2 regions of the Cumulibacter soli genome follow, and region 1 is predicted to be linked to the other one. Evidence: riboswitches for the same ligand, from Rfam matches in the RefSeq annotation. Region 1 holds a riboswitch; the other holds the start of a gene.
What was found. A riboswitch is a leader RNA that binds a small molecule or an ion and turns the genes downstream of it on or off. The one in region 1 is predicted to bind thiamine pyrophosphate.

Region 2: another riboswitch for thiamine pyrophosphate. It lies ahead of thiC (phosphomethylpyrimidine synthase ThiC); the one in region 1 lies ahead of E1H16_RS17195 (thiamine ABC transporter substrate-binding protein).

What each region holds. Positions count from the first base shown of each region.
Region 1 covers NZ_SMSG01000009.1:56,533-61,046, reverse strand. The annotation lists gene E1H16_RS17205 (adenosine deaminase) at 253-1,284, opposite strand; gene E1H16_RS17200 (hypothetical protein) at 1,395-2,300, shown strand; TPP riboswitch at 2,366-2,471, shown strand; gene E1H16_RS17195 (thiamine ABC transporter substrate-binding protein) at 2,526-3,581, shown strand; gene E1H16_RS17190 (ABC transporter permease) at 3,643-4,514, shown strand, end outside.
Region 2 covers NZ_SMSG01000003.1:122,876-127,389, reverse strand. The annotation lists gene E1H16_RS07370 (HNH endonuclease signature motif containing protein) at 1-394, shown strand, start outside; gene E1H16_RS07365 (hypothetical protein) at 623-1,219, shown strand; gene thiD (bifunctional hydroxymethylpyrimidine kinase/phosphomethylpyrimidine kinase) at 1,317-2,180, opposite strand; TPP riboswitch at 2,211-2,318, shown strand; gene thiC (phosphomethylpyrimidine synthase ThiC) at 2,316-4,046, shown strand; gene E1H16_RS07350 (MFS transporter) at 4,051-4,514, shown strand, end outside.

The DNA.
Region 1 (4,514 bases):
GGTGGAACGCGACGGGCGACTCGAGCGTGACGAACCCGTCGATCGAGCGCTCGTCGAGCGTGAACTAGTCGAACGCGAATTAGTCGAACGCGGACTCGTCGATCGTGAACCGGCCGAACGCGTCGATCGTGCGGAACCGGTGGATCGCCCTGCGGACGTGGACCCGGCCTTGGAACCGGACGCGGACCCGGCAGTGGACCTGGAGGCGTCGGTCGATCGCGTGCGGCGTGCTTCAGGCTCGCTCATCACCGATCAGACCTTCGCGGCATACGCATCGATTTCTGCCAGCAGGCGCGTCTTCGTGGCCTCGGGCGCGAACGAGCGCCGCACCGCCGATCGCGCCAACTCGGTCACCCCGGCGCGATCCAGGCCGAGCAAGTCAGCGGCAATCTCGTACTCGCGGTTCAGCGTCGTACCGAACATCGGCGGGTCGTCGCTATTTATCGTCACCGGCACGCCCGCGGCCACGAGTGTCGGTAACGGATGCGCGGCTAGCGAGTCGACGCAGCGGGTGGCCACATTCGAGGTGGGGCATACCTCGAGGGTGATCTCCCGCTCGGCGAGCAACTGCATCAAGGCCGGATCTGTGGCGGCTGCGATACCGTGACCGATCCGTTCGGCGCCCAGATGCTCGATCGCGTCCAGCATCGTCTGCGGCCCGGTTGACTCACCAGCGTGGGGGACGGAGCGAAGCCCGGCCGAACGTGCGGCGTCGAAGTGCGGTTTGAACTGCGGCCGCGGTACGCCGATCTCGGGACCGCCGAGACCGAAGCCGACGAGCGAGGACGGACCGTGATCGAGTGCGACCGCCAGGGTCGTGTCGGCTCCGGGAATCCCGTTCTCACCAGCGATGTCGAAGATCCACTGCAGTTCCAGCCCGAAATCTCGGTGTGCGGCAACCCGAGCGTCCTCGATTGCCTCGACGTACGCCTCGGGCGCGATCCCGCGGATCACCGATGTCTCTGGAGTACAGGTCAACTCCGCATACCGCACCTGCTGCGCCGCCAACGACTGAGCGACGCCGTAGGTCAGCGAGCGAATGTCCTCTGGAGTGCGTATGAGATCGACCACTGAGAGGTACAACTCGATGAAATGGGCGAAGTCGGTGAAGGTGAAGTATTTCGCCAGGGCCTGAGGGTCGGTTGGCACGACTGCGTCCGGATGCCGCGCGGCCAGTTCAGCGACAACCTCCGGGGACGCCGAGCCGACGTGATGTACGTGTAGCTCGGCCTTCGGCAAGTTCGCGATGAACTCCGATAGCGGGTGTTCCTGGGGAACCGTCATGCCCTCTAGTCTGTCGCATGAAGACCGCGAGGTGGCGGAGCCGACGGACTGAGAGTCGGAGAGCTGCCGTGCGACTACTCACGATGACTATGAACTGAGGCTGAAACACGATGTCCATGCCCCCGCAAGGTCCCGGCGGCCGTCCGAACCACGACCCATACGGCACGGGCGGCACCCCGCAGGGGTGGAATCAGCCTCAGGGTGGATGGGACGGCGCGCAGGCGGGTGGACATCCGCAGGATTCCCACCAGCAGGATCCGTACCAGGCTCCGCAGACCGATCCGTACCAGCAGCAATACGACACGTACGCCGCGCAGAACCAGGACTATCAGCAGTCGGGCTACCAGACCGAACAAATGCCGGCGGCGTACGACGCGTCACTCTCGGCCGCGACGATGACCGGCGGATCCTCGCCGGCGGGTCCCGGATGGGAAGAACCTCCGCGCAATAACAACACGTTGCCGTGGATCGTCGGCATCGCGATCATCGTGGTCGGCGCGGTCGTGGCCGTGCTTCTGCTGGTCAATAGCGGCGACGATGATAAGAGCGCCGGCGGTGGTGGCTCCGAACAGTCTCAACCGGCACAGTCCGAGGGGGACCAGGCAGAGGAAGATGCGCAGGACGGATCCGGCGATGGTGCAGACTCCGGTGCCGACGCGGGCACGGATGGCGGCTCCAACGACGGTGGCGCCGGTGATGGCGGCGATACCGGCGGGAGCGGTGGCTCCGATGACTCAGGCATGGACTCGCTACCCGAGGAAGTCCCAGTACCTGCCAGCGTGACTATCAGCAGCGCGACATACTGCTCCGGTTCGACCTGTTCCGGCCTGTTCGAAGCGGACGATCCGGCCGCGGCGTACGACGAGTGGGTGGCCGCGCTCGAAGACGCCGGTTACACGATCTCGTCCAAGGACATCATCGGCTCCGGCGACTCGGCGATCTGGACGATCGAAGCCGAAGGTGCGTACTCGCTGAGCCTCGGTTGGGCCGGAACCGGTTATCTGTTGGTTGAGTAGCAGCCGGTAACCCTCGAGCGCCCGGCGACGACACGGTCGCCGGGCGCTCGGGCTATATTGGTGGGCGCATACGACAGGGGAGCGCCGCAGGGCGCTGAGAGTGCGGACGGACCGCAGACCCTCGAACCTGACCCGGTTAGGACCGGTGGAGGAAGTCGGGACTCAGTCGGAATCGATGCCCCCGTGGCTTCAGTCCGGCTCCCTCGCTGTTGACGGAGGGAACATATGTCGAAGCAACGCGCAGCAGTCGCCGGCTTGGTGGTTATTGCTGGCGCCGCCAGCCTTACCGCATGCGGTGTGGATTCAGGGGCCGGCGATGATGACTCGAAAACCATCACCGTGATGAGCCACGATTCGTGGGGCGCACCGGATGAGCTGATCGAGCAGTTCGAGGAAGAATCCGGATACACCGTGAAGGTGCAGACCGCCGGCGACGCTGGGGAGGTAGCTAACAAACTCATCCTCACCGCGGATTCGCCTACCGCCGACGTGATCTACGGCATCGACAACACATATGGGATGAGGGTCGTCAACGCGAACGTGATTGAGCCCTACGTGGCGAGCACCGCCACCGACGAGGCTAAGGAACTCGCGCTACCCGGCGCCGAGGACCAGCTCACCGCGATCGACTACGGTGACGTCTGCTTGAACGTCGACGATGCCTGGTTTGCCGAACATGACATAGATCCACCGACGTCACTGGACGATTTGATCGATCCGAAGTACAAGGACTTGTTCGTCACTCCCGCCGCGTCGACATCCTCGCCAGGGTTGGCATTCTTGCTGGCCACCATCGCGCAGTACGGCGAGGACGGTTGGCAAGACTACTGGACGAAACTGATGGATAACGGCGCGAAACTCACGAGCGGATGGAGCGACGCCTACTCGGTCGACTTCTCCGGCGGCGAAGGTAAGGGTGCGCGCCCGATCGTGCTGTCGTACGCGTCTTCGCCACCCTTCACCATCCCCGAGGGGGAGAGTGAGCCGACGACCTCGGCTGTGTTGAACACCTGCTTCCGGCAGATCGAGTACGCCGGTGTGATTGCCGGCACTGACAACGCCGAGGGCGCTGAAGCATTCATTGACTTCCTGGCCGATACGCCGTTCCAGGAGTCGATCCCCGACACCATGTTCATGTATCCCGCGAGCGGTGCGGCGCTGCCTGAGTTGTGGGCGGAGCACGCGCCACTGGCCACCGATCCGCTGAGTGTCGATCCGAAGGAGATCGAGGCGAATCGGGATACCTGGCTCAAGGAGTGGGCCGACGTCACCGCAGGTTAGCGCGAAGCAGTCCCGCGGTACACCGAGCCGCGCGAAGGTCGGCGTCCCGACGTGGGTGCTGGTGGCGATCGCGGCGATCCCGATCGCCTTCCTCGCAGTCTTCTTCCTGCTGCCGATCGGCGGCATGCTGCAACGCGGGTTCTTCACTGACGGTGCGCTCGACCTGTCGGCTTTCGGTGACACGCTCAGCAGCCCGCGAATACTGCGGCTGATCTGGCTGACCGTCGCGCAGGCGGCGGTGGCCTCGGTGCTGTCGGTTCTGCTCGGCGTGCCTGTGGCGTACTGCCTGTATCGCCTACGGTTGCCGGGAAGCGGCCTGTTGCGCGCGATCGTCGCGATGCCGTTCGTGCTACCCACCGTTGTGGTCGGCGTCGCGTTCCGCAGCCTGCTCAACGAAGCCGGTCCGCTCGGATTCCTCGGCCTGGACGGCACCTGGATCGCGATCATCCTCGGGCTGATCTTCTTCAATATCTCCCTTGTGGCGCGCACCGTCGGATCCAGCTGGCAGGGACTGGATTCACGCGCCGAGGAATCAGCGGCCGCTCTCGGCGCCTCACCGATGACCGTGTTCCGGACCATCACACTTCCGGCGCTACGTCCGGCGATCGTTTCGTCGGCATCGGTGGTGTTCCTGTTCTGCTCGACCGCGTTCGGCGTCGTACTCACCATGGGTGGGTTGCAGTACGGCACGATCGAAACCGAGATATACCTGCAGACCGCGCACTTCCTTGATCTGAAGACCGCCGCGGTACTGTCCGTGCTTCAACTGGTCGTTGTGCTCGGTCTACTCGCGTTCATTGGCCGCTGGCGTCGCGGCGTCGCGCCAAACCCGACCGTGCGTGTCGTACGGCGACGCCCGCGAAGGAGCGAATGGCCCGTGCTCACGGTGCTGGTCATTGTCCTGGCATTCCTTCTCACGCCGATTCTCGCGCT
Region 2 (4,514 bases), on a different contig from region 1:
CGTCCGCGGTCTCGGCTCGATCTCCGACGACCTCGCCCACGCCCTGTTACAGAACGCCGACCTACGCCGCATCCTCACCGAACCGCGCACCGGGCAGCCGCTCGAAGTCAGCAAGCGCCGTCCCAGTCAGGCCCTTCGCGACGCGATCATCAACCGAGATCGCCAATGCCGGTTCCCCGGCTGCACCCGCACCACCGATGCGCTCGACCTCGACCATGTAATCGCGTTCCGCGAGGGTGAGTCCGCTGCCGGACAAACCACTCCGCAGAATCTGCACGCTCTATGCCGTGCCCACCACCGCGCCAAACACCATCTGCATTGGAGCCCCGTCATGAACGACGATGGGACTATCACCTGGCGCAACAACCTCCTTAGCCTCTCGGTCACTACCTGAGCCGGCATCCACACTGAATCCGCGCCGCCAGCAGCAGTCCGCTTGTACGCAAGACACCGACGGGTGACCGATCTGCGCGCCTCGGCGCACGGAAGCCGCTCGATGGCGGAACTACTAGCAACAGTGTTGCGCCCTGACTCAATGCCCAGGGCTCAGATCCGCGCCAGGGAACATTCGGGGCTGTGGATAACCTCGAGCGAGGGGTGGCTGGGGTCGAGGATGTCAGCTATGGGAATTCGCTATTACGGCTGGCCGCTACGGACCGACCTCGACTTCGCGGCAGCACTCAATGACCCGTGTTCGGCATCTCGCGTCATCGATCAACGCGAGGCCGCCCACGCTCCCCACAACTGCGTGGGTTTGGACAAAGCGCACCTGATGCTCTATCAGTACTTCACGACAGCGACCAGCATCGAGCCCCCACTGGCCGACCCGACAATGCGTTTCAGGGAGTCGCGCCCTAACGAGCCCGATGCGAAGCTTCGCGATGTGCTCGATCCAGAAGCTTTCTCCGAGTGCGAATGCGTCGCTGCAGGCATGGTGACGGTGATGCCCCGACCGGGCGCGATACTGCTCACCGGCGACGCTGTGGGTCGATGGAGCCCCAGCGGTGTCGCTCCGTACTTCGGTGTGGTCCGCCGCGAGTACGTCAACCTCGCCGCCGCGGACTTCCTGACCGTTGACCTCAACGAGTTGGAGCACACGTGCGACGTGCTTTTTGGTGACGGCCACGGCTCCTACTGCCGCTCACAGTTTGCCGAGTTTCGTGACGCTATCGTGCGGTTCGCTGCGGAAGACGCCGGTTTCCTTTACTCGATAACCTAAAGACTGGCAGGTAACGCGTTGGCGGTCGGCTATGCGCGCCAACTGCCAGCGGCAGTCAGCTTGATGGTGGCCGGTGGGCGATTGCACTGCGAGCGACTCAGTGCCAGCGTGGCTGCTCGTGGAAGTGATGGACCGGACCTGAACCAGAACCGACATGCAGATCCTCGCCGTGTCGTAATGCCTCGGTCAGCCACGCCTTCGCCTCACGGACCGCTGGCAACCATTCCGGGTGGCGCCCTCGCAATGCGGCGATCGCTGAGCTCAGTGTGCAGCCTGTCCCATGCGTTGCGGTTGACTCGATGCGAACAGCGTCCAGTCGCGCGAGCCCCGAAGAATCCATTCGCGACGAATCTGCCCAGATGTCCGTGCACTCCGGAGCATCCAGGTGTCCACCTTTCAGCAATACTCGCGATGCGCCGCTCTCAAGGAGCATTAGCGCCTGATTCTCCATCTCTGCAACGGAAGTGGCCATCGGTCGATCGAGAAGCACGCCGGCCTCGGGAATGTTCGGCGTAATGACAGCGGCCCGCGGCACCAACGCCCGAACGGCGTCGATCGCATCGTCGGCAAGTAGTTTGGACCCGGTCGTCGACACCATCACCGGATCAAGCACCACCGGCACCCGCGCGAGCGGTCCGTCATAGAGCAGATCCCCTACGACAGAGGCGATCGAGGCCGATGCCAACATGCCGATCTTCACGACGTCCACGCGCACATCAGCAACGAGCGTCTCGAGTTGCGCACGCACCACTCCGACCGGGATCTCATGCACCAGACGCACCCCTTGGGTCGACTGCGCCGTCAACGCCGTGATCACACAGGTGCCGTACGCGCCGAGCGCGCTGAAGGTCTTGAGGTCGGCCTGAATACCCGCCCCGCCAGACGGGTCGGATCCGGCGATCGACAAGGCGATCGGCGGCTTGGGCAGTGGGGCGTTGAGTGCGTGATCAGCGGGGGCCATGTCCGCACTCTAACCACAGTGGTTACCATCGAGGCACCCCACGGGAGCCCGGGCACGGGCTGAGATCGGACTGACGCCGTCCGGACCGTTCGAACCTGTCCGGGTCATACCGGCGAAGGAAGAGGAGGCGCCGAAGTGCGTACCCCACATCAGTCCGAAGTCCATCCCCAGCACCGCGCGGTCACCGTCGGCGACTTGCAAGTGCCGATGACTGCCATCAGCCTCGCCGACAGTCCCGACGGCACGCCCAACGACGACGTGCTGATCTACCGCACCAGCGGGCCCGGCTCCGATCCACGGGTCGGCCTGTCGGACGTGCGCGGGGCGTGGATCGCGGCCCGAGGCGACGTCGAGCCGTATGCCGGCCGAGGGCGAAACCTTGCGGACGACGGGCGGGCAGCTGTGCGCCGCGGCGAAGCCTCCCAGGCCTGGCGCGGTACGCGCCGTACCCCGATGCGTTCGACACCAGGGCGCACGGTGACTCAGATGCACTACGCCCGCCGCGGGGAGATCACCCCCGAGATGCGATTTGTGGCGTTCCGCGAGGGATGCAATCCAGAGCTGGTGCGCAGCGAAATCGCGGCGGGTCGCGCAATCATCCCCGCAAATATCAACCATCCCGAGTCCGAACCCATGATCATTGGTCGTGCATTCCTGACCAAGATCAACGCGAACATCGGCAATTCGGCCGTCACCTCTTCGATCGATGAGGAAGTCGAGAAACTCACCTGGGCGACTCGTTGGGGCGCTGACACCGTCATGGATCTCTCCACCGGCAATGACATCCACACCACCCGCGAATGGATTGTCCGCAATAGCCCGGTTCCGATTGGCACCGTGCCGATCTACCAAGCCCTGGAAAAGGTGGATGGGGACCAGAGCGCGCTGACCTGGGAGATTTTCCGCGATACGGTCCTGGAGCAATGTGAACAAGGCGTGGACTACATGACCATCCACGCGGGCGTTCGGCTGGCCTACGTGCCACTCACCGCCGACCGCGTCACCGGGATCGTCTCTCGTGGCGGCTCTATCATGGCCGGATGGTGCCTAGCTCATCACGAGGAATCATTTCTATATACGCATTTCGACGAACTGTGCGAGATCTTCGCGCGGTATGACGTTGCGTTCTCCCTCGGCGACGGTCTGCGTCCGGGGTCGATTGCCGATGCCAACGACCCCGCTCAATTGGCCGAACTACGCACGCTCGGCGAACTCACCGCCCGAGCATGGGAGTATGACGTTCAGGTGATGGTCGAAGGTCCGGGACACGTCCCGCTGCACTTGGTCAAGGAGAACGTGGACCTGGAACAAGAGTGGTGCCACGGTGCACCGTTTTACACCCTCGGCCCGCTGGTCACCGACATCGCACCGGGCTATGACCACATCACCTCCGCGATCGGCGCCGCGACCATTGCGCAGCACGGCACGGCAATGCTGTGTTACGTCACGCCGAAGGAGCACCTTGGGCTGCCGAACAGGGACGACGTGAAGACTGGCGTCATCACCTACAAGATCGCCGCGCACGCGGCAGACCTCGCGAAAGGGCACCCACGCGCCAGGGAGCGCGACGACGCGCTCAGCAAGGCGCGGTTCGAGTTCCGCTGGCATGATCAGTTCGCGCTCTCCCTCGACCCAGAGACCGCGGCCAACTTCCACGACGAAACATTGCCCGCGGAGCCAGCAAAAACGGCACATTTCTGCTCGATGTGTGGGCCAAAGTTCTGTTCGATGCGCATCAGCCAAGACATCCGCGACGCATACGGCTCAGCCCAGGAGCAGCGCGCCGCAATCGAAGCCGGGTTGGCGGCGAAATCGCGCGAGTTTGTTGAACTGGGCGCAAGCGTCTACGTCGACGAGGCTCGGTAACCCGATGAGCCTTGTCCCCGGTCTCCCCGCGCCCGGACGCGCCGCCGTTCGCGCTGGAGTCGTCGGCAACTTCGTCGATCAAATCAACATCTTCCTCCCCGTGGTGGCCCTCGCACCTGCGTTGGCGACACTGGCTGGTCCGCACGCTGGCGTCACGGCCGGCGCGGTGGTTATCGTCGCCACGCTGTTGGGCAGACCGATCGGCGCGATGATCTTCGGCCGTATTGCCGACCGGATCGGTCGCACCAGAACGACCAAGATCGCGATCGCCGGTACAGCCGCGTGTAGCCTCGCAATCGCCGCTGTGCCGGGACATCAGCACATCGGGGTGTGGGCGATCACCGCGGTCATCGCGTTACGTTTCGTCGGCGGCGCGTTCCTCGCCGGCGAATACACCTCAGCGATCCCGCTGGCGATGGAGTGGTCGGTGCCGCGACGTCGCGGCCTGGTTTCCGGCTTGATCATGTC